DNA from 4 places in the Nocardioides sp. QY071 genome. Region 1 is predicted to be linked to each of the others. Evidence: riboswitches for the same ligand, from Rfam matches in the RefSeq annotation. Region 1 holds a riboswitch; each other region holds the start of a gene.

Region 1 (5,898 bases):
CGCGGCCACCACCCGGCCCTCGCGCAGCACGATCAGACGGTCACAGAACGCCGCGGCCAGGTCGAGGTCGTGCAGGGCTGCGATGGTCGTCAGGCCGAGCGCCCGGACGGTGGCGAGCAGGTCGATCTGGTGGGCCAGGTCGAGGTGGTTGGTCGGCTCGTCGAGGACGAGCAGGTCGGGTCGCTGGGTGAGGGCCCGCGCCAGCTGGACCCGCTGCCGCTCGCCGCCGGAGAGCGTGGACCAGGTGCGCTCGGCCAGGTGCGCCACCCCACCGAGCCGCATCGCCGCCGCGATCTCGGCTGCGCCCTCGTCGCGTGCCGCCGGCCACCGGCCGCGGTGCGGGATCCGGCCCAGCTCGACCACCTGACGGGCGGTGAGTGGCAGCGTCGTCGAGGCGTGCTGTTCGAGGAAGGCGATCCGCCGGGCACGGGAGCGGGCCGGCATCCGGTGGACGTCCTCGCCGGCGAGCTCGACCGTGCCGCCGCCTGGTCGGCGCAGGCCGGCCAGCACGTGCAGCAGCGAGGTCTTCCCCGATCCGTTGGGTCCGAGCAGACCCGTCACGGTGCCCTCGGGGCAGTCGAGGTCGACGTCGTGGACGATCGTCCGGCCGGCGACACCCCAGGTCAGGTCCTCGGCGCGCAGGCTCACTGCGACCTCGACTCCCGGCGCAGCAGGTAGGCGAACAGTGGTGCGCCGAGGACCGCCGTCACCACGCCGATCGGGATCTCCTGGCCGTCGAGCAGTGAGCGGGCCGCGGTGTCTGCCCAGATCAGGAGCACGGCACCCGCGAGCGCGCTGAGCGGCAGCAGCCGGCGGTGCAGCGGCCCCACGACCAGCCGTACGACGTGCGGGACGACCAGTCCCACGAAGCCGATCGCACCCGTGTGGGCCACCAGGCAGGCGGTCAGCAGCGCGGTACCGACCATCAGCAGCCAGCGCGCGCGCCGCACCGAGACACCCAGCGACGATGCCGCGGCGTCGCCGAACGCGAAGGCGTCCAGGTCCGAGGAGCAAGCGAGGATCGCGACCAGCGCGAGGACGGCGACCACGAGCAGGAGGGTCGCGCTCTGCCAGCGGACGCCGGCGAGTGAGCCCATCGTCCAGGCGAGCACGCGGCGGGCGGAGTCGTGGTCGCCGCTGACCATCACGACGAAGGACGTGTACGCCGCGCAGATCTGCCCGATCGCGACACCGGCCAGCACGGTGCGTGGGGGCGGCAGGTCGCCCGTGCGGCCGGTCGCCAGCACGAGCACCAGCGCCAGTGCCAGCAGGGCGCCGACGAAGGCGCCGGCGCCGAGCGCGGCACCTCCTGCCAGTCCGGCCACGCTCACGCCGAGCACGATCACGCTGACCGCGCCGACCGTCGCGCCGCCGGAGATGCCCAGCAGGTACGGGTCGGCCAGGTCGTTGCGGGTCAGTGACTGGAGCACCGCGCCGGCGATCGCGAGCCCGGCCCCGGTGGCGGCGGCGCCGACGACCCGGGGCAGGCGCAGCTGCCACACGATCCGGTCATCGATCACCGTCACGCCGTCCACCGGGAGCCCCAGCCGAGCGAGCACGACGTCGACGACGTCGCCGGATGGGACGTGGACCGAGCCGATGCCGACGGCGACGACGACGGACACCGCGAGCAGCGCGGCCAGCGCGGTGCCCACCACGAGGCCGGCGCCCGGCCGGCTCCGCGCGGGACGGACCGGCCGCAGCATCAGCCGAGCTCGGCGAGCTGCGTGCCGACCGACACCGCACCGTCGGCGAGCCGGACGCCGGGCGTGGTCTCGGAGAAGGGCAGCACGACGTACGCCTCCGCCTGGACGGCCCGCAGGCTCTTGAGCACCGGGTCCTTCTCGAGCAGCGCGATCTTCTCCTCGGCGCTCGACCAGCCCGCGTCGGCCACCACGATCACGTCGGGGTCGGCCGCGACGACCTCCTCCCAGCTGACGTCGGCCCAGCCGCCCTCGACGTCGGCGAAGACGTTGGTCGCGCCGACGGCATCGAGGATCAGCTGTGGGCCGCCGTCGCCGGTGCCGGCGAACGCCGTCTTGTCGCCGGAGTCGTACCAGAACACGTCCAGGCCGGCGCCCGGCTTCGTCGCGGCCAGCTCGTCGAGCTGTCCCTGCTGCTCCCTCTCGAGGGCGGCGGCCCGCTCGGGAACGCCGAAGACGTCGGCGACCGTCTCGATCTCGTCCCAGACCGAGTCGAACGAGACGTCGGCGCTCGGCCGGTTCTCGCCGCAGCCGAACAGGGACAGGAAGGAGCCGATCCCGAGGTCCGCGAGCTCGTCCTGCGTCCCGGCCGACTCGGCGGCGAACGCGCTGGCGTAGGAGCCGTAGACGAAGTCGGGCTTCGCGGCGAGCAGCGTCTCGTGGTCGGGGTACTCCTTCGACAGCACCGGCACCGCGTCGTACGTCTCCTGCCACTTCTCCGGCACCGCGTCGTCGAGGTACGCCGTCCCCACCATCCGGTCGGACAGGTCGAGCGCCAGCATCACCTCGGTGGCGCCCTGGTTCATGGTGACCGCGCGCTCGGGCGGCGCGGCGACGGTGGCAGTGAAGCCGCAACCGCTCGCCTCGACGGGGAAGCCGGCGGCGGTGGCGATCCTCTCCCGTGCCTCGGGGGCGCCGGCACAGGCGGTGATGAGCAGGGGGAGTGCGGCGAGGGCAGCCAGGAAGCGGGTACGACGGAACGTCACGGTCACTCTTTCGGTCCGAGGCTCTTGCGCGAAGCCTGTGTGGGTGGGTGACGCGGACCCTGGAGGATCCACGGCCAGCAGGTCTTCGGACTCGGGATCGACCGGACGGAGCGCCTTCCCAGCAACGCCGGCCGAGTGTCTGCCGTGCGTCGCCAGTGGCGTGCTGCCCCGCCCGTCACCCTCACCGCTGCGCGTCAGTCCCGGACTTCCACCGGGTTCCCTGACTCACGATGCTCGTGAGCACGACTGGCAGGGCGGACGCTAGCACGGGCGCTCCCGGCCGCTCCGGGGGTTCTGGACGGACGCGGGGCGCCCCCACCTCGTGCCCGCCCGGGCGAGTGGTGGGGGACGCCCCGCAGGGGTAGCAAGTCCCGGTCCGATTGTTGCAAATAACTTGCAATAGCGAAAGGCTTGCGACATGTCCGTCTATGCGCTGCCCGACCTGCCCTACGACTACGCCGCCCTGGAGCCCTACATCTCGGGCGAGATCATGGAGCTGCACCACGGCAAGCACCACAACGCCTACGTCACCGGCATCAACACCGCCGTCGAGCAGCTCGCGGAGGCACGCGAGCAGGAGTCCTTCGGCAGCCTCTCGACGCTCGAGAAGAACCTGGCGTTCCACCTCGGCGGCCACGTCAACCACTCCGTGTTCTGGCCCAACATGTCACCCGACGGCGGCGACAAGCCGACCGGCGAGCTGGCGCAGGCGATCGAGGAGCACTTCGGTGGCTTCGACAGGTTCCGCGCCCACTTCCAGGCCAACGCGCTGGGCGTCCAGGGCTCCGGCTGGTCGGTCCTCACTTGGGACACGCTGGCCCAGCGGCCCTACATCATCCAGCACTTCGACCACCAGGGGAACGTGCCGATCTGCATGGTCCCGCTGCTCATGCTCGACATGTGGGAGCACACCTACTACCTGCAGTACCGCAACGACAAGGCCACCTTCGTCCAGCAGTGGTGGAACATCGTCAACTGGGCCGACGTGCAGCGCCGCTTCGAGGCCGCGGTCGCCCAGACCCCCGGACTGATCGCCTGATGCGGGCTGAGGGACGCCGGGGCCCACCGACCAACGGAGGGGGCGGCGCCGACCGCGGTCCGGTTCGAGGTGCTGGTGCGGCGGGCGACGTACGGCAGGTGAACCCGCCGGAATGGACATCCGACGCCTGGTGTTCCATGACTCCGTGACAGCCACCTCCGCCGACGCCGCCCAGGACAGCCGCCTCCAGCGCCTGCTCGTCGTCCTCGGGATCGTGGTCCTCGCGTTCAACCTGCGTCCGGCCGCGTCCAGCGTCGGCCCGCTGCTCGAGGAGATCCGGGCCGGCGTCCCACTCGGCAGCACGGAGGCCGGGATCCTCACCACGCTGCCGGTGATCTGCTTCGCCGTGGTCGGCGGGGCCGCACCGAGGCTGGCGTCCTGGATCGGGCTGCACCGGGTCGCCCTGATCGGCCTGCTGCTGCTCACCGGGTGCCTGTGGGCCCGCGGGCACGTCCACCAGGGCTGGCTGTTCCTCGTCCTCTCCTTCACCGCGCTCGCCGGCGCCGCCACCGCCAACGTCCTGATGCCGTCGCTGGTGAAGCTGCACTTCCCCGCCCGCGTCGGGCAGGTCACGGCGGTCTACACGACGTCGATGGCGGTCGGGCTCACGGCGTCGTCGGCGCTCAGCGTGCCGATCGCGTCCGGCAGCGGTGACCAGGTCGACTACACCCGTGGCCTGGTCGCGTGGTCGGTGACGGCGGGGATCGCGGTGCTGCCGTGGATCGGGCTGATCCGGCACGACCTCCACGAGGGGCGTCGTACCCGCTCGCTCGGGGTCGGCGCCATCGCCCGCACCCGGCTCGGGTGGGCGATGGCGGGCGCGTTCGGCCTGCAGTCGCTGCAGGCGTACGCGATCTTCGGCTGGTTCGCGCAGATGTGCCGCGACGCCGGCTACTCCGCGGAGGCGTCCGGGATCCTGCTCGGCGTCGTGACCGGTGCCAGCATCCCGCTCTCGCTGCTCATCCCGATCCTCGCCGGCCGGATGCGCGACCAGCGCTGGCTGCTGACCGCCCTGATCGCCTGCTACCCGGTCGGGTACCTCGGCTTCCTCGCCGACCCGCGACCCCTCGGCTGGCTGTGGGCGCTCGCGATCGGCTGCGGCACCAGCACCTTCCCGCTGGTGCTGACCATGATCGGGCTGCGTGCCCGGACTCCCGAGGGCACCGCCGCACTGTCCGGCTTCACCCAGTCCACCGGCTACCTGATGGCCGCCGCCGGCCCGTTCGGCGTCGGCGCCCTGCACGCCGCGACGGGGACCTGGACTCCGTCGGTGCTCCTGCTGCTCGGCCTGTGCGTGCCGCTCTACCTGTGCGGGCTCTACGCCACCGGTGACCGGTACGTCGAGGACGAGCTCGCCGGCTGATCTGCACGAAACCTCCACACGTCGTCCCCGCATCCCGCCCGCCGAGGCCCCTAGCCTCGGAGACATGGAGAGCGTGCGCCGCCTGGTCCTCGTCGTCGAGGACGACCCGGTCATCAACCAGGCGGTCGCGGACCGCCTCCAGGCCGAGGGGTACGACGTCGTCCGCGCCTTCGACGGTCCCGGCGCGGTGGCGGCGCACGCCGAGCACGCGCCGGACCTGGTGCTGCTCGACGTGATGCTGCCCGGCTACGACGGGCACGAGGCGTGCCGCCGGATCCAGGCCGACCGGCCGGTGCCGGTGCTGATGCTCACCGCCCGCGCGGACGAGGCCGACGTGCTGGTCGGGCTCGGGGTCGGGGCGGACGACTACCTGACCAAGCCGTTCCGGATGCGCGAGCTGGTCGCCCGGGTGGCTGCGCTGCTGCGGCGCGTGGACCGCGCCACGGAGCTGGCCGGCCGCAAGGCGCTGGAGCTGGGTGACCTGCGGGTCGACGCACCTGCCCGGCGGGTGTGGCGCGGCGACGAGGAGGTGCGGCTCACGCCGACCGAGTTCGACCTGCTGCTGTGCCTCGCGGCGACGCCGGGTGCCGTCGTGACCCGCGAGAAGCTGCTCGCCGAGGTGTGGGGGTGGGCCGGTGCGACCGGGACCCGCACCGTGGACAGCCACGTGAAGGGGCTGCGGGCCAAGGTCGGCGCCGACCTGGTCCGTACGGCGCACGGGGTGGGCTATGCGCTCGAGGTGCCGGCGTTCCGCACCCCCTACGGATTGGTCGAGGAATAGCCCGATGAGCGACCAATACGTAGGGG
Region 2 (5,898 bases), 2.1 Mb from region 1:
CCGAGCCGCGGGACGACCTCGGTGGCGGCGAACGCCAGCACCCGTCGTACGTCGGCCGAGGGGTGCAGGTCATCGACGTGCCCCGCGTCCCAGCCCGACTTCTCCATCGCCTCGACCAGCGCCCGCGCCTCGGCCTCGACCCGGTCGACCTCCACCGTCGGCGCGTCAGGGGCCAGGCCGAGCGCGGCCCGCAGCCCCGGCACCGCCTGCGCCTGGCCGCCCCACACCTGCGCGGCACGCAAGATCGCGAGCACCAGGTTGACCCGCGCCTCGCCTTCCGGCGCCTGGCCCAGGACGTGCAGCCCGTCGCGGATCTGGACGTCCTTGATCTCGCACAGCCAGCCGTCGACGTGGAGCAGGAAGTCGTCGAAGTCGTCGTCCTCCGGGCGGTCCTCCAGCCCGAGGTCGCGGTGCAGCTCGGCGGCCCGCATCAAGGCCCAGATCTCGCCGCGGATGGCGGCCAGCTTGGCCGGGTCCATCGCGGAGATCTTGTCGTACTCCTCGAGCAGGCCCTCGAGACGCGCGATGTCGCCGTACGCCTCGGCGCGGGCCATCGGCGGCACCAGGTGGTCGATGATCGTCGCGTGCGCGCGGCGCTTGGCCTGCGCGCCCTCGCCGGGATCGTTGACCAGGAACGGGTAGATCAGCGGCGTGCTGCCGATCGCCGCGTCGGTCGCGCAGGACGCCGACAGGGCGGCGTTCTTGCCCGGCAGCCACTCCATCGAGCCGTGCTTGCCGAGGTGCACGACGGCATGCGCGCCGAAGCCGTGCTGCACCCAGCGGTACGCCGCCAGGTAGTGGTGCGACGGCGCCAGGTCGGGGTCGTGGTAGATCGCGACCGGGTTCTCCCCGAAGCCGCGGGGCGGCTGGATCATCAGCACGACGTTGCCGGCCCGCAGGGTGGCGAGCACGATCTCGTCGCTGTCGTTGACGAACAGCCGTCCCGGCGCGGGCCCCCACGCCTCGACCATCGCCTCGCGCAGGTCCTCGGGCAGGTCGGCCGTCCACGCGGCGTACTCCTCGGCGGAGACCCGCACGTGCGCGTCGGTCAGCTGCACCGACGTCAGCCACTCCTCGTCCTGCCCGCCGGCGGCGATCAGTGCGTGGATCAAGGTGTCGCCGGCGACCGTGTCGTCGTCGAGGTCCAGCACGCCGAACCCGTCGCCGACGTCGTAGCCCGCGTCGCGGAGCCGGCGCAGCATCCGCACCGCGGAGACCGGGGTGTCGAGGCCGACGGCGTTGCCGATCCGCGAGTGCTTGGTCGGGTAGGCGCTCAGCATGAGCGCGATCCGCTTGTCCCGGTTGGGGATCCGCCGCAGCCGCGCGTAGTTCACCGCCAGCCCGGCGACACGCGCCGCCCGCTCCGGGTCGGCGACGTACGACGGCAGCCCGGCGGGATCACGGGGGTCGATCTCCTTGAACGAGAACGGCGCGGTGCTGATCCGCCCGTCGAACTCGGGGATCGCGACCTGGTTGGCGTAGTCGAGCGGGGTGACACCGTCGTCCGACTCCTCCCACTCCGCGCGGCTGCTCGTCAGGCACAGTCCCTGCAGGACCGGGATGTCGAGCGCGGCGATCCGCTCCACGTCCCAGGTCTCGTCCTCCCCGCCCGCACTCACCGTGGCCGGCGTGGAGCCGCCCGCCGCCAGCACCGTGACCACCAGTGCGTCGAGGTCGCGGAGCGCGGTGAACAGCTCGTCGGGAGCGGCCCGGAGCGAGCCGGCGAAGATCGGCACCCCGACCGCGTCACCGGTCGCGTCGATGGCGTCACACAGCGCGTGCACGAACGCGGTGTTCCCGCTCGCCTGGTGCGCCCGGTAGAAGAGCACCCCCACCTTCGCCGACCCCGAGCTCGACGGCGTGTCGAGACGCTCCCGCTCCACGATCCCCCACGCCGGGATCACCTCGGGAGCGTCGAAGCCCTCACCGGTCAGCAGCACCGTGTCGGACAGGAAGCGGTGCAGCTCGGTGAGGTTCCGCGGCCCGCCCTCGGCCAGGTAGCGGTGCGCCTCCGCGGCGATCCCGACCGGCACGGTCGAGGCCTCCATCAGCTCCGCGCTGGGCGTCAGCTCGCCGCCGAGCACCACGAGCGGCCGGCCGGTGCCGCGCAGGGCGGCCAGCTCCGCGTCGTACTGCTGCGGGGAGCCGAGCAGCCGGATGACGACCAGGTCGGCGGCGGACGCCAGGGCGACGAGATCCTCGAGGTCCGAGCGACTCGGGTTGGCCCAGCCGTAGTCGGCGCCGCTGGCCCGCGCGGACAGCAGGTCGGTGTCGGACGTGGACAGCAGTGCGATGCGCGCCATGACGCTCAAGGCCTCCTCGGGGTTCGCGCCCCTCTTCGGTAGGTGTGTCCGCGGCCAGTGTCTGGCTGCCCGCCGCACGAAGGCGTCGGGGTCACAGTGGCGGAACCGCCCCGGTCTCACACCGGGTTCCTGCACCGCGGACCTGTGGGGCATCACCTTACGGTGGACCCGTGACTTCCCCGCAGGCGCCCGGCCTCAACGTGGCCGTGCACGGCCACCCCAACCTGGACACCCTCCTGCTGTGGCACCCCGCCGTCCGCACCGACGCCGACGCGGTCGGCGCCCTGGCGAGCCGGATCGCCACCCGCAGCGGGGTCCGCGTCGTCGTACCGACCTGGGAGGACGGCCGCGACCTGCTCCGCTCGGTCCGCTACGCCCGCCAGTCGGCGGTGCACCCGCCGGACCAGGTCTCCGTCGTCGGGTACGGCGCCGCCGGGATCGCCGCGCTGAGCCTGGCCCAGCACCAGCGACGCCTCGGCATCGGCCTGCGCCGAGTGACCTGCGTCGACGGCGCCCCCGACCTCACCGACCCGATCAGCGGGCAGCCGCTCGCCGCCCCGACCCCGGTCCCGGTGGACACCGCGGTCGACGTCGTCGCCTCGGAGGACCCGGCGTGGGCGCAGGCCACCGTCACCGCGTGGCAGGCCGCCGACTGGGCCGCCACGCTGGTCCCTGCCGATCAGTTCACCTGGCGCATCGCCTGACCCGCCCGCAGGTCGCCCAGCACCCGGCGCGCCGTGGTGATGCCGGACTCGATCGCTCCGTCGACGACGACGCCGTTCCACCCCTTCGCATAGTCGGCGCCGGCGAAGTGCAGGCGCCCCGAGGGCTCGGTGAAGTGGCTCCAGCCGTTGATGAACTGCCCCGACTTCAAGGTGGCCCAGGTCTGCCCCGACCAGGGATCGGCGACCCAGTCGTGGCCGCCGCAGTCGATCACCCTCAGCCCGGCCTCCCACACGTCGACCGCGCGCTGCACCGAGGCGACGTCCTCGATGTCGATGGCCGTGTGGTCGGACCCGAAGCCGACCAGGATCGTGGCGTCCTCCTCGTCGAGGACGTACTCGCTACGCACCAGGGAGATCGGATGCACGCCCGGCGCGCCCGCGATGACCGAGTGCCGGCCGGCGACCTTGATCCAGACCTTGAAGCCGACCGAGTTGGTGCCGTCCGCGACCACCTCCCGCTGCAGGTCCGAGAGGGCCGGTGAGAACTCGATCCGCCCCAGCGCACCGATCGGCGCGGTGACGATGACGGCGTCCGCCTCGTCGACCCGGCCGTCGGCGAGCACGACCCGTGCCCGGTCGGCGTCGTGCCGGACCGAGGCGACGGGCGTCGAGAGGGAGACCGGGCAGCGCAGGTCGGCGGCGATGGCGTCGTACAGCCCGCGCATCCCGTTGCTCAGCTTGAACCGAAGGGTCTGCTCGTCCATCAGTGAGCTGCGGTGGTCGCTCAGTGACGCCCAGTGCTTGGCCATCAGAGGCGACGCGGTAGCGGTCGACCCCTGGTAGCCGGCCGACCAGTACGAGTCGGCGAGGTCGATGTCCTCCTGGCTGAACTCGCCGGTGCGCAGGCAGTCGAGCACGCTGCCCTTGTCCGCGGCGAGGAAGCGTTCGCGCAGGTCGGGGTCGGTGTCGTCCGAGCGCAGCACGAACAGCGGGTCGTGGGGATAGGGGAAGAACTCGCGCGACCCCTCGAAGATCGTGTCCTGCAGGCGCGCCAGCCTCGTGTCGAGCTCGTGCTCGGTCCCGGCGTGGACGACGCCGTCGCTGACCCAGTAGGCCGACTCGACGTCGGGGCTCGGGTGGATCTGCTGGGCGTAGCGGGTGATCTCGGTCCACACGAACGGCTGCATCCAGTGCACCCAGGTCGCTCCCATCTCCAGGGCGTGACCGCCCAGTCGCTCGTCGGTCCAGGCCCGGCCGCCGATCCGGTCGCGGGCCTCGTAGATCCGCACGTCGACGCCGGCCGCCTCCAGCTCGCGGGCGGCGACCAGGCCGGCGAAGCCGGCCCCGACCACGATCACGGACCGGCTCTCGGGTCGTGCGGGTGCAGTGTGGGTGGACATGGTGACTCCTTCGGGAGGGACGGTTCGGTGGTCAGGCGGAGCGGCGCGCGGGACGCCGCCAGCGCCCCACGGCCGTGCCGCCGAGGAAGGTCGCTGCGACGAGGGCGAGGAAGGCGATCGCCAGCACCCTCGACCCGCCGATCAGCGTGGTGAAGTTGGCGATCACGAGCACCGTGATGCCGACCAGTCCGAGGGTGCCGAGAACCGGCGCGACGGTCGTGTGCCACAGCGTCCGGCCCGATCCCACCGACCGGAAGTAGGCGATGATCGCGACACTGGTCAGCACCATGACGGCGAGGATCGCCACGATCGAGACGCCGGCCATCCAGGTGAACAGCTCCAGGACGGGGTCGGCGCCGGCGAGGGCGAACACCCCGACGAGGACGACGGCGCTGGCGGTCTGCACGAGCGAGCCCGCGTGCGGGGACCCGTGCCGGGGGTGGACCTCCATCAGCCGGCGGGGCGCGTAGCCGGCGCGGGCCAGCGCGAAGGCGTAGCGCGCGATCGCGTTGTGGAAGGCGAGCAGGGCTGCGAACAGGCTGGTCACCAGCATCACCATCATCACGTCGGCCGCCGTTCCACCGAGGAAGGTGCTCGCGGCGACGAAGGTGAGACCCGCCGGGTCGACCTGCGCCGCGGCCTGGACCTCGGCGCTGCCGAACGCCAGCACCACGGCCCAGCTCGCGACGGCGTACAGGACCCCGATGGTGGCCACGGCCACGTAGGTCGCGACCGGCACGGTCCGCCTCGGGTCGCGCGCCTCCTCGCCGTAGATCGCGGTCGCCTCGAAGCCCACGAAGGAGCCGATCGCGAACATGAGGGCGATCCCCGGCGACCCGGACAAGAAGGCGGACGGCGTGAACGACGCCGCGTCGACGCCGTGGGCGCCGCCCCGGGCCAGGACCGCCACCGAGAGCAGGACGATCAGTGCGATCTCGGCGACGAGAAGGAAGCCCAGGACCCGGGCACCGAGGTCGATGCTGCGGTAGCCGAGCAGGGCGACCACGCCCAGCAGCACCACCGCCCACAGCCACCACGGCAGGTCCGGGCCACCGAAGCGCAGCACGACGTCGCGCAGGGTCGAGGCGGCCAGGCCGTAGATGGCAGCCTGGATGGTCGTGTAAGCCAGCAGGGCGAGTGCCGCCGCGCCGAGGCCGGGCGAGCGGCCGAGACCTTGGGTGACGTAGGCGTAGAACGCTCCGGTGTCGGTCACCTCGCTGCTCATCGCGGCGTAGCCGACGCTGAACACGAGCAGCACCGCCGCCGCGACGACGTACGCCAGCGGCGCGCCCGCGCCGTTGCCGATCGCCACCATGACCGGCAGTGAGCCCGCCACGGCCGTGAGGGGTGCCGCCGCCGCGATGACGAGGAACACGATGCCGGCGACTCCGACCGAGCCCTTCAAGGACGTGCCGGTCGTCGGCGCCGCCGATCGCGTGGTGTCGACCATGTGAACTCCCTGGGGTGCGCTATGATTCAACGAACGTAGAACCAACAATGTGACGCACGCTACAGCCGGCGGCCGGCCGC
Region 3 (5,898 bases), 1.6 Mb from region 1:
GATGGTGAGGTCGATCCCGTCGAGCACGGTGGTCGCGGCCGTCGGCTCCGGGTCGTCGTAGGTCAGGGTGATCCTGCGCAGCTCGAGCATCAGACGAGCGCCTCCTCACGGCGCTGGGCCGTGACCGGCAGTGGCGCCACCCAGACCGGCAGGACCGCGACCAGAGCGGCGACCAGGGCGAGCAGCGAGATGCCGGGACGGACCAGGACGCCGGGGTGCGCGACCTGGGTCTCCCAGCGCTGCAGCGCCCACATGCCCGCACCTGCGGCGATCCCGGCCCCGGCCACGAGGAGCTCGGGGAGCCGCCAGCGGTCGGGGCGGTAGCGGGTGCGCTGCACGCGCCGGCCGGCCAGCACGAAGCCGCCGAGGGCGAGCAGCATCCCGAGCACCAGCATCGGTAGTGCCAGCACCCGGGGCGCGGTGCTGTCGAGGAGCGCGTAGACGCCCACGCAGACGCCGATCAGGCCGGTGATGATGAGCGCGCCGGTGCTGCGCCGCTGCTGGGCGGTGAGCTCGCCGGTGCGGCCGTAGCCGCGCGCGTCCATCCCGGCCGCGAGCGCGAGCGAACGGTCGAAGGCGTCCTCCAGGATCGGGACCAGCAGCCGTCGTACGCCGCGGATCCGGCGGAACCGCCCTTCCGGTCCCCCACGCAGCTGCTGCGCCGCCCGCACCCGGCGCGCGCTGTCGGCCAGCTGCGGGACGACGCTGATCGCGACCGTCATCGCCGTACCGATCTCGTAGAGGGCCGGCGGTAGCGACTTCATCAGCCGCTTCGGGTTCGCCAGCGCGTTGGCGGCGCCGACCGCGATGAGCAGGGTCGCCAGGCGCAGTCCCTCGTAGGTCGCCGCGAGCAGCTCCTCGCGGGTGAACGGCCCGAGCAGCGAGATGCCCGCCGCCCAGTCCGGCAACGGGATGCTCGGCAACGTGAACAGGACGTGGCCCGGCACGTCACCGCCGAGCAGCACCCGGAACAGGATCCGCACCGCGACCACGATCACCCCGAGCCAGACGTAGAGCCGGAACGAGCGCGCCCACGGCTGGTCGGAGCGGCAGCTGAGGACGACCAGCGTGATCACGCCGAGCAGGACGAGCAGCAGCCACGGGTTGGTCGTGCAGGAGGCGGCCACGGCGAGCCCCACCGCCCAGACCCACCACGCGACGGGGTGGAGATCCCGCGCCAGCCGCCCTGCACCCATGACCGCTCAGGCCTTGAGTCGGCGGACCAGGGGTACGGCGCCCGCCGCCCCCAGCACCACCACGACCAGCCCGATCCCCAGCCATGCCGGGAACCCGCCGCCGTCCTTGCTGTCGGTGTCCGCGGACGTCGCCTCGGGACCGTCGGTGATCTCGTCGATCGACGGCAGCCCGGTGGTCGTTGTCTGGCTCGGCTCCGGCGGCGCGGCCGAGGTGGTCGCCTCGGTCGGCGTCGCCGTGGCGCTCGTGGTGTCCGTCGCGCTCGGGGTGGCGCTAGCAGTCGGGGTCGCCGAGGTCGTGCTGGCCGACGGCGTGGCGCTCGGCTTGGGCGTGGCCTTCTTGGTGGGCTTCGGCGTCGCTGCCTTGGTCGGGCTCGGCGTGGGCGTCGGCTTCGCCTCCTGGACCCGCGGGGTCGGTGCGACGTCGGGCGGTGCGGCCTGGCCGCTGCCCTGGTGCCACGCGAAGGCGACGTATCCGCCGTCAGGGACCCGCAGACTGGCCACACCGCGGGCTGCGTACGTCCAGGTGCCCGACTTTCCGTCGGACCACCACAGGCTCCAGTAGGCGTCGGTCTCCGTGCAGTCGCCGTTGGACGGCTTGCTGTTGATCTTGCAGACGAAGCCGCTCATGCCGGCCGCCTGGCTGTACTCCAGCGTGTAGCCGGCGTCGGCGAAGTTGTTGGCGGCCGTGCCACCGTCGGCGTCGCAACCGGCGCTGATCCCAGCGCCGAGCTGGTTGGAGTCGACGACCACGGTGATGCCGGTGCTCCCGCCGCAGGCGGTGGCCGAGGCGGTCGCCTGCGGGAGCAGCACGACAGCAGCCGCGACGAGGATCGCCGCGGCCGCCGTGCGCACTGTGCTGCGGAAGGTCATCAGACGACCCGGGTGGTGGCCTTGCCCTTGCGGTCGGGGAACGCGCCGACCACCTTGACCTTGGCCTTGCCCTTCTTCTTGACCTTGATCTTGACCTTGGCGACGCCCTTGGCGTTGGCGGTGCCGGTGGCCTTCTTCTTGCCGATCTTGACGGTCACGGTCTCACCGGCGGCAAGGCCCTTGACCATGATGACGGCCTTCTTCTTCGCCTTGAGCTTCGCGGCGACCTTGACCTTGAGCTTCTTGGCGTCGAGGGCCGCCACCGTGGCAGTGGTGCTGCGGCCGAGGGCAGTGACGGTGACGGGGTATGACGCGACGCCGGCCGGGACGACGAACGGGGCGCTCGTGGTCGCGCCACCCTGGACCCGGGTGGAGGCGCCCGCCACGGTCACACAGCCGTTCTCACCGGGCGCGAGACCCGCGACCTGGAGGCTCGCGGTGCTGGCGACGTGGACGAACTTCGTCGTCACGGCCAGCGGACCGGAGGCCGCAGGAGCCGCCTGGAGCGCGACGATCGACTGCGCGGTGGCGAGGTACCAGTCGAAGCCGGCGGTGGCGGGGTCGACGCCGAGGTCCCGGCCCTCCTTGATCACCTCGTCGGTCGTCCCGACGGCGCCGGCCTCGGTCTTCAGCAGGACGTCGCAGGTGGTGCCGGCCACCTGGTGGCGGCGCAGCCACACAGCGGCACGCTCGCCCTCGGTGGTCGCACCGGCCAGCAGCAGGGCGTGTCCGGCGAGGCCGGTGGAGCTGGCGTTCTCCCCGAAGTTGTCGAACCCACCATCGGCCTTCTGCGCGGACTTCAGCCAGGTCACACCCCGCGCGATCGCGTTGTCGATCTTGACGCTCTCGCCCTTCAGCGGCAGGAGCGCGAAGAGCATGTCGGCGGTGTCGTCGGGGTCGGCGAAGCAGTCCGGCCCGACGTAATAGCCCCAGCCGCCGGACGCGCACTCGAAGTCGTCGATGAGCGAGTCGGTCGCCTTGGCGAGCTCGCTGCTGCCGGCCGCGTCCAGCGCCCGCACAGCGAGGCCCTGCGACCACGCGCCCGGAAATGCCTCGTCGAGCTTTCCAGTGGTGTTGTCGACTGCGGCCTCGAGCTTGGTCACCAGGTTGCCCGCCTTCGTGGCCGGGTCGACGTCGACCGCCCGGTAGAAGAGGTTCGCCTGCGCGATGCTGACGCCGCCGACGGCGTACGCGTCGACCTTGGCGTCGATCCCCGCCTTGATCGTGTCGAGCGTGGCCTGGTGACCGCCGATCTCGTCGAGCGCGAGCGCGTAGTCGATGGTCTTGGCGACGTCGCCGTGGAGCAGGCCGTCGGCGTCGAGCTCACCGGCGAGCCAGGTGGCCGCGGCGCTCTGGGCGACGGCGTCGGCGTGCGCGGCCGGAGCGGGCGCGACCGCCATCAGGCCGCCCGCGACGACGGCACCGCCGGCGACGGCCGCAACCGCCCGGCGTACGAACATGGAGGTGGACATGTGGTGCCTTCCCGCTGCAGCCGACGGGCGGGCCCAGGAAGTCCTGTGCCGCTGACCCGCTGCTCTCCGCGACAGCGTTGTGTCAGGACGCGCCATGACGGGTGCTCCGGCTCACCGCTCCCCCGACTGATCTCGCGGGGGCGGTCCACGGTTGCGGGTCAGCGCCGGGATTCGACCGGCTTCCCCCACCACGGGCGTGTTCTTGTGTGTCGCCCGAGTCTAGACCTCGACGCCGGGGTCCTCGTCATCGGGAAGGAGGGCGAGACCGAGGTCGCGGGCAGCGGATCGCAGCCGGCCGTCGAAGCTCGCGACCGCCGCGCCCGACTACTGGGCCGTCAGGAGGACGCAGCAGTCGGGGATCCGCAGCCCGGTCGCCACCCGTAGCCCAGCCAACCGCATCGAGGCGTCCGCCGGGAACGAGGGCTCCACGACTCCCATCGCTGTGAGGGCACCCACGAACTCCTCGAGCTACCCGGCCCTGGTGGGGCTGATCAGGATCTCGGCCCGGTTCACAGGCCCGATCACGAATGGCCTGTCGGCGTGAGTCTCCGGCAAGGCGGCTGCTGCCGCATGGTGAGCGTCGCGGACATCGAGTGCCGCGATCAGGACACTCGCGTCGAGTGCGATCACTCGGGCCAGCCCTCACGCACCTCGTCGAGATAACCGGGGCCGAACAGGCCGGTGAACGAACCAGCGAACTTTCGGATCGCTGCCCTGCGCTTCTCCGTCTCGACCTCCAGCTCGATCTCGATCGTGTGGAAACCGATCTCGACGAGATGGGCAAGGAGTCGGGCGGGACGGTCACGATCCTCGGGCCACCTCCGCGCAGCAGCCTCGAGCGCAGCCGCGACCGCATCGGTCTCGGTGATCGCGTGGCGCGGGCGGACGGTGGGCATGCGCCAAGTGTGACACCGGGAGCCCGGTGTCACACTTGGCGCACAACCGTCCTCAGGCGAGCTTCTCGAGGATCAGCTCACGCACCCGGGCGGCGTCGGCCTGACCGCGGGTCGCCTTCATGACCGCGCCGATGACCGCACCGGCCGCGGCATGGTTGCCGCCCCGGATCTTCTCGGCGATGTCGGGCTGGGCGGCCAGCGCCTCGTCGATGGCGGCGATCAGCGGGCCGTCGTCGGACACGAGCGCGAGGCCGCGCTTCTCGATGACCTCCGCGGCGGTGCCCTCACTGGCGATCAGGCCGTCGAAGACCTGACGGGCCAGCTTGTCGTTGATCGTCTTGGCGTCGACCAGCGCCTGCACCTCGGCGACCTGCTTCGGCGTGACGCCGACCTCGGCCAGCTCGACGCCGGCGTCGTTGGCGCGGCGCAGCAGCTCGGCGACCCACCACTTGCGTGCCGACTGAGGGGCGGTGCCCTCGGCGACGGTCGCCTCGATCAGGGGCAGCGCGCCGGCGGCCCACACGTCGCGCATCTCGAGGTCGGAGAACCCGTACTCCTCCTGCAGCCGGGCCCGCTTCTGGGTCGGGTTCTCGGGCAGCGTGCCACGCAGCTCCTCGACCCACTCGCGCGACGGCGCCACGGGCACCAGGTCGGGCTCGGGGAAGTAGCGGTAGTCCTCGGCGTCGGACTTCTCGCGACCCGACGACGTCGTACCGGTGTCCTCGTGGAAGTGCCGCGTCTCCTGCAGTACGGCGCCCCCGGCATCGAGGATGCCGGCGTGCCGCGACATCTCGAAGCGGACCGCACGCTCGACCGAGCGCAACGAGTTGACGTTCTTCGTCTCCGAGCGCGTCCCCAGCTTGTCGGCACCCTTCAGCGCGAGCGAGAGGTTCACGTCGGCGCGGATCGAGCCCTGGTCCATCCGGGCGTCGGAGACGCCGAGGGCCAGGATCAGGTCGCGGAGCTGGCCGACGTACGCGCGGGCCACGGCCGGCGCCTTCTCGGCCGGCACCAGGATCGGGCGGGTGACGATCTCGATGAGGGGGATGCCGGCGCGGTTGTAGTCGACCAGCGAGTAGTCCGCACCGTGGATCCGGCCGGTGGCGCCACCGACGTGGGTGGACTTGCCGGTGTCCTCCTCCATGTGGGCGCGCTCGATCTCGACCCGGTAGGTCTCGCCCTCGACCTCGACGTCGAGCCAGCCGTCGAAGGCGATCGGCTCGTCGTACTGGGAGGTCTGGAAGTTCTTCGGCATGTCCGGGTAGAAGTAGTTCTTCCGCGCGAACCGGCACCACTCGGCGATCGAGCAGTTCAGGGCCAGGCCGATCCGGATCGCCGACTCGACGGCCTTGGCGTTGACGACCGGCATCGCGCCGGGCAGGCCCAGGCAGGTCGGGCAGACCTGGGTGTTGGGCTCGCCGCCGAAGACCGCGGGGCAGCCGCAGAACATCTTCGTGTTGGTGT
Region 4 (5,898 bases), 2.1 Mb from region 1:
GCCGGCGTCCAGCCGGTGAACCGCCCGCCCAGGGGGGTGACGTGCTCGACGCCGAGCCGGGTCAGCTCGCCGCCGTACGCGTGGAAGGCGTCGACGAGCAGCCGCTCGGTCTCCAGGGTCACACCGTGCGCGACCAGCCGGCCGCCGGGTGCGAGGGCGTCGCGACACAGGCCGAGCAGACCCGGGGCGGTCGCGCCGCCGCCGACGAAGACCGCGTCGGGCGTGGGCAGTCCGGCGAGGGCGTCGGGGGCGCGGCCGTTGACGACCTCGAGGCGGGGTACGCCGAGCCGGCCGGCGTTGCGGCCGATCCGGGCCGCGCGCTCCTCGTCGCCCTCGACCGCGGTCGCGGTGGTGAGCGGGTGCGCGCGCAGCCACTCGACGGCGACCGAGCCGGCGCCGGCGCCGACGTCCCAGAGGTGGTCGCCGGGGCGCGGGGCGAGCCGGGCGAGGGCGGCGGCGCGGACGTCGCGCTTGGTGAGCTGGCCGTCGTGCTCGAAGGCGTCGTCGGGCAGCCCGGTGGCCCAGGTGGCCAGACCGGCGCCGGTGACCTCGAGGGCGAGGACGTGCAGCCGGGGGACCGGTCCGCCGGGGTACGTCGCGCGGCTCTCGTCCGGCCCGCCCAGGTCGCCGAGGACGTGGATCGTGGTGGCGCCGAAGCCGGCGTCCGCCAGCAGCGCGGCGATCGCGGCCGGCGTGGTCTCGTCGGAGGAGAGCACGAGCAGGCGTCGGCCGGGCGCGAGCTCGCGGCGCAGCGCGTCGACGTCGCGACCGACCAGAGTCACGACCGCGGACTCCTCGGCCGACCAGCCCATCCGTGCGCGCGCGAGCGACACCGACGACACCGCCGGTACGACGTCGACCGCGTCGGCGCCGAGCAGGCGGATGAGCGTCGTGCCGATGCCGGAGACCAGCGGGTCGCCCGACGCCAGTGCCACGATGCTGCGGCCGTCGTGCTCCTTCAGCACGCCGGGCAGGGCGGACAGCGGGCGCGGCCACGGGCGGCGTACCTGACCGGGGACGGCGGGCACCAGGCCGAGGTGGCGCTCGCCGCCGAGCAGCACCTCGGCGTTGCCGACCAGCGCCCGGGAGGTCGGCGGGAGATGGCCGTCGGCGCCGATGCCGACCACGGTGATCAGTCGACCCATCGGGGCGTCCAGACGATGCCGTTGGGCTCCACGCGGGTGGCGGAGGCGCCGATGATCAGCAGGCACTTCATGTCGATGCTGTCGGTGTCGAGCAGGCCGAGCGTGGTGACGGTGAGCGACTCCTCGGCCCGGCCGATGTCGCGGCCCACGACCACGACGGTGTCGGGCGAGCGGTGCTCCAGCAGGATCTTCTGCATCTCCACGACCTGGTCGCGACGTGAGCGCGAGGCCGGGTTGTAGACGCCGAGGACCAGGTCGGCCTCCGCGATCGCGCGCAGCCGTCGTTCGACGACCGCCCACGGCTTGAGCCGGTCCGAGAGGCTGAGGACCGCGAAGTCGGCGCCGATCGGCGCACCCGCGCGGGCAGCGACCGCCTGGACCGCACTGACGCCCGGCAGCACCCGGACGGGCACCGCGGCGTGCTCGGGGTGGGCCGGGTCGGCGGCGGCCTCGAAGACGGCCGCGGCCATGCCGAACACGCCCGCGTCGCCGCCCGAGACGACCGCGACCCGCTCGCCGCGCAGGGCCAGGTCGAGCGCGAACCGGGCCCGGTCGACCTCGACCGTGTTGCCCGAGGCATGCCGCTGGAGGCCGGTGCGCTGCGGCACCCGGTCGACGTACGGCGCGTAGCCGACCACGTGCTCCACCTCGCCCAGCGCGGCGCTCGCCTCCGGGGTGAGCCAGCCGTCCGGGCCGGGACCCAGGCCGATCACGAGGAGTTCCGATGGTGTCCGGGCGCCTCGTGACGGTCGCTGCGCGACCTCCTCGACGTCCGGAGCCGTGCGGAGGCGAGCGGAGGTCGAGGGCCGCGCCGAGTCGCCGGGGACCACGATGAGGGAGAAGTACGGCACCGAGTCGGCGTCGACGTCGGCGACCGGGAGCCAGCGCTCCTCGGGCTGGGAGGCGCGCTCGACGTACAGCGCACCCTCCAGCCGCCCGGCCTGGGCCAGTGCGGAGCGGACGGCGGGGAAGGTCCGGCCGAGCTTCATGATCACCGCGCCGTCGGTGTCGGCGAGGCGGCGGGCGAGCTCGGGCTCGGGGAGCGTGCCGGGCAGCACGGTGAGCACGTCGGTCTGCCGCACCAGCGGGGCCGGGACGGTCGCGGTCGCGGCGGCGAAGGCGGGGATGCCGGGGACGACCTCGACCGGGAAGCGGTCACGGAACCGGTCGACGAGATACATCGACGAGCCGTAGAACAGCGGGTCGCCCTCGGCGAGGAGGACGACATCGCGGCCGGCGTCGAGGTGCGCGGCGAGCCGGGCCTCGCACTCGTCGTAGAAGGCCGCCAGTGCGCCGACGTACCCGCCCGGGTGGTCGGTGGCCCCGGTGGTGACCGGGTAGCGCAGCTCCTCCTCGATCGCCCCCGCCGGGATCACGTCGGCCGCGATCCGGCGGGCGTGCGACTCCTTGCGGACCCCGGCGTGGAAGGCGACGACGGGGGCTGCGCCGATCAGCCGCTCGGCCTTGCGGGTGATCAGCTCGGGGTCGCCGGGGCCGATGCCGACGACGGAGAAGCGTCCGCTCGCCTGGGGCGTCACGGTGGTCACTCCGCCTCCTGGGCCAGTGCGTTGACCGCCGACGACGCCATCGCGGAGCCGCCGCGGCGGCCGCGGACGGTGACGAACGGGATGTCGATGCCGTGCTCGTCGGCGAACGACGCGAGCGCGTCCTTGGACTCGGCGGCGCCGATGAAGCCGACCGGGCAGCCGACGACCGCTGCGGGCCGCGGGCCGCCGGCGAGGACCATCTCGAGCAGGTGGAAGAGCGCGGTGGGGGCGTTGCCGATCGCGACGACCGCGCCGTCGAGGAGCGGCTCCCACAGGGAGACCGCGGCCGCCGTACGCGTCGTCGACCACGCCTTCGCGAGGTCCGGGACCCGCTCGTCGGTGAGGAAGCAGTGCACCGGGTTGTCGGCCGGGAGCCGTCCGGCGGTGATGCCCATGGCGACCATCCGGGCGTCGCACAGGATCGGCGCGCCCGCGTCCAGCGCCGCGCGGGCGGCCTGGACGAGGCGCGGGTGGATGACCAGGTCCTGGACGAGGTCGGTCTGCCCGCTGCCGTGGATCATCCGCACGGCGACCTTCTCGGCCTCGGCCGGGACCCGGGACAGGTCCGACTCGCGGCGGATGGTCGCGAAGGAGTCGACGTAGATCGCCGGTCCGTCAGCGATGTAGTCGTACCGGCGCGGGGGAGCGGTGAGCTCGGTCATCGGTTCTCCTCGGGGATGAGCACGCCGTGCCACGGCGTCACGATCACGGTCGGTGCGGTCCAGGCCGCGATGGTGGTCGGGACCAGCCCGTCGTCGGGTACGGCGAGGTGCCGGCCGCCGGCGACCGGGCCGAGGGGGAGCGGCCCGGTCGCGACGGCGGCGCCCGGCGCGGGCGGAGCCGCGGGGGCGAGGGGAAGGTCGAGCTCGGGGACGTGCCAGGGTGCGTCGGGCCCGGTGCCGCGGGCGGCCAGGAACGCCCTCGCGAGCGCGGCGAGCGCGGTGGGGGCATCGGTCAGCGCGACCACCTCGCCCCACTGCTCGCCCACCCGGAGCTGCGCCGTGCGGTCGTCGAGCGCCACCAGGCCCAGGTCGAGGTGCTTGTCGGCGAGGTCGCCGCGGCCGTCGTCGAGGGTGAACAGGAACCGGCCGGGCAGCCCGGCCAGGTCGGCGTCGGCGAGCAGCAGCGCGTCGAGCGCGGCGAGCACCGGCCGCAGGTCGGCCCGCCCGCCGGCCAGGCCGGTCTGCGGCGAGACCAGCACGTTGCGGACCCGGTCGTGCGTGCGCGAGGGCAGCAGTCCGGTGGCCTCCAGCGCGGCCAGGGCCTCGTCCGCCAGCACCCCGGCGGGGGTCAGGGGCATGGCGCGGACCTGCAGGTTGGCCCGGCCGGTGACGCGGACCCGCCCGTCGCCGTACTGCTCGGCGACCTCGGCCAGCGCCCGCAGCGCGGCGAGCGGCACCCGCCCGCCGGGGACCCGGATCCGCACCAGGCCGCCGTCGTCGGCAGGCCAGGGGTGCACGACGCCCGGACACCGGTCGGGTCGGCTCCGCGCGATCCCAGCTCGAGGCTGCGCCATGGGTGGTCCTTCGAGGCCGGGGCTCCTCGCGATCGCCCCTCATCGACCTCGCGACGGGTGGCCGCAAGGGCCAGCAGGTCTTCGGACTCGGGATCGCCCGGTTCGGAGCGTCTTCCCAGACCCCGGAGGGTCCAGTGACATCAATGCTCCGGCCGTCACCCATACCGCTGCGCGTCAGTCCCGGACTCTCACCGGGTTCCCTTCGCTGGCACCGGCACCATAGCAAGAACCGGTCGGTAGCCTGACCGCCATGCCCTCCCTCAAGGACGTCGTCGACCTGGTCCACGGCTGGTACCCGCCCGCGACCGCCGACAGCTGGGACGCCGTCGGGCTCGTCTACGGCGACCCCGAGCAGCCCGTGAAGAAGGTGCTGCTGGCCGTCGACCCCACCCCGGAGGTCGCGGCGGAGGCCGCGGAGTGGAAGGCGGACCTGCTGCTCGTGCACCACCCGCTCTTCCTCAAGGGCGTCCACGGCGTCGCGGCGACCACGCCCAAGGGCCGGACCCTGCACACGCTGGCGAAGGCCGACTGCGCGCTGCTCACCGCCCACACCAATGCCGACCAGGCCGTCGGCGGCGTGTCCGAGGCGCTCGCCGTCGCGCTCGGCCTCAAGGACCTCAGCCCGATCGTCCCGGCGCCGAGCGAGCCGCTCGACAAGCTCACCGTCTTCGTCCCCGCCGACGCCGCCGCCCCCGTCCGGGCCGCGGTCGCCGAGGCCGGGGCCGGCCGGATCGGCGACTACGACTTCGCCTCCTTCACCAGCGCGCCCGGCGAGGGCCGGTTCCGCCCGCTCGACGGTGCGAACCCCATGATCGGCACCGTCGGCGAGCTGGAGACCGTCGAGGAGGTCCGGATCGAGGTGGTCCTGCCACGGGACCGGCGCGCCGACGTCGTCCGCGCGATGCTGGGCGCACACCCCTACGAGGAGCCGGCGTACGACGTCGTCGAGGTCGCCGACCCGCAGCTGGTCGACGTCGGGACAGGCCGGATCGGCAGCGTCGAGCCGACCACCCTGGCCGGCTTCGCCGAGGCGGTCGCGGCCGCACTGCCGCCCACCGAGCACGGCGTCCGGGTGGCCGGTGACCCCGAGCGCCCGGTACGGCGGGTCGCCGTGTGCGGGGGCGCCGGCGACTTCCTGCTCGACCGGCTCGCGACGTCCGACGCCGACGTCTACGTGACCAGCGACCTGCGCCACCACCCGGCCGCGGAGTTCCTCGAGAAGGGCGGTCCGGCGCTGGTCGACGTGGCCCACTGGGCGGCCGAGTGGACCTGGCTCCCGGTCGTCGACCAGCTGCTCCACGAAGCGCTGGGCGACGCGGTCGAGACCCGGGTGAGTGCGATCTGCACCGATCCTTGGACAATGCACCTGTGAACGCCGATCCCGCCGCCCAGCTCCGCCTGCTCGACCTGCAGGCTCTCGACTCCCAGGTCGACCAGCTGCGCCACCAGCGCAACAACCCGGCCGAGGCCGCGGAGATCAAGGACCTGCTCGGCAAGAGGGTCGACGTCGACGGCCGGCTGCGCGACCAGCGCATCGTCGTCGACGACCTCGCCGTCGCCCAGGCCAAGGCCGATGCCGACGTCGAGCAGGTCAAGGCCCGGCGCACCCGCGACCGTGAGCGGATGGACTCCGGCGCCATCGCCGACGCCAAGGCGCTGGAGCGGATGCAGCACGAGCTCGAGTCGCTGG

The links. Region 1 has a riboswitch for cobalamin ahead of QI633_RS26490 (ABC transporter substrate-binding protein). Riboswitches for the same ligand answer to the same signal wherever they lie in the genome.
Region 2: linked by a shared signal. The riboswitch ahead of cobN (cobaltochelatase subunit CobN) and the one ahead of QI633_RS26490 (ABC transporter substrate-binding protein) in region 1 are both predicted to bind cobalamin.
Region 3: linked by a shared signal. The riboswitch ahead of QI633_RS07360 (hypothetical protein) and the one ahead of QI633_RS26490 (ABC transporter substrate-binding protein) in region 1 are both predicted to bind cobalamin.
Region 4: linked by a shared signal. The riboswitch ahead of QI633_RS09930 (nitrite reductase) and the one ahead of QI633_RS26490 (ABC transporter substrate-binding protein) in region 1 are both predicted to bind cobalamin.

The regions. Positions count from the first base shown of each region.
Region 1 is NZ_CP124681.1:5,501,967-5,507,864, reverse strand. Features, by position in the region: partial or broken gene QI633_RS26500 (ABC transporter ATP-binding protein) at 1-642, opposite strand, end outside; gene QI633_RS26495 (iron chelate uptake ABC transporter family permease subunit) at 645-1,706, opposite strand; gene QI633_RS26490 (ABC transporter substrate-binding protein) at 1,706-2,695, opposite strand; cobalamin riboswitch at 2,748-2,955, opposite strand; gene QI633_RS26485 (superoxide dismutase) at 3,108-3,728, shown strand; gene QI633_RS26480 (MFS transporter) at 3,874-5,091, shown strand; gene QI633_RS26475 (response regulator transcription factor) at 5,156-5,872, shown strand; gene QI633_RS26470 (DUF4153 domain-containing protein) at 5,877-5,898, shown strand, end outside.
Region 2 is NZ_CP124681.1:2,040,614-2,046,511, reverse strand. Features, by position in the region: gene cobN (cobaltochelatase subunit CobN) at 1-2,303, opposite strand, end outside; cobalamin riboswitch at 2,338-2,457, opposite strand; gene QI633_RS09815 (hypothetical protein) at 2,474-3,007, shown strand; gene QI633_RS09810 (NAD(P)/FAD-dependent oxidoreductase) at 2,983-4,368, opposite strand; gene QI633_RS09805 (APC family permease) at 4,400-5,818, opposite strand.
Region 3 is NZ_CP124681.1:1,540,968-1,546,865, reverse strand. Features, by position in the region: gene QI633_RS07375 (ABC transporter ATP-binding protein) at 1-90, opposite strand, end outside; gene QI633_RS07370 (energy-coupling factor transporter transmembrane component T) at 90-1,196, opposite strand; gene QI633_RS07365 (hypothetical protein) at 1,203-2,066, opposite strand; gene QI633_RS07360 (hypothetical protein) at 2,066-3,538, opposite strand; cobalamin riboswitch at 3,617-3,746, opposite strand; gene QI633_RS07355 (hypothetical protein) at 4,165-4,434, opposite strand; gene gatB (Asp-tRNA(Asn)/Glu-tRNA(Gln) amidotransferase subunit GatB) at 4,487-5,898, opposite strand, start outside.
Region 4 is NZ_CP124681.1:2,063,595-2,069,492, forward strand. Features, by position in the region: gene cbiE (precorrin-6y C5,15-methyltransferase (decarboxylating) subunit CbiE) at 1-1,145, opposite strand, end outside; gene cobJ (precorrin-3B C(17)-methyltransferase) at 1,133-2,683, opposite strand; gene QI633_RS09925 (precorrin-8X methylmutase) at 2,689-3,354, opposite strand; gene QI633_RS09930 (nitrite reductase) at 3,351-4,208, opposite strand; cobalamin riboswitch at 4,263-4,439, opposite strand; gene QI633_RS09935 (Nif3-like dinuclear metal center hexameric protein) at 4,459-5,580, shown strand; gene QI633_RS09940 (C4-type zinc ribbon domain-containing protein) at 5,577-5,898, shown strand, end outside.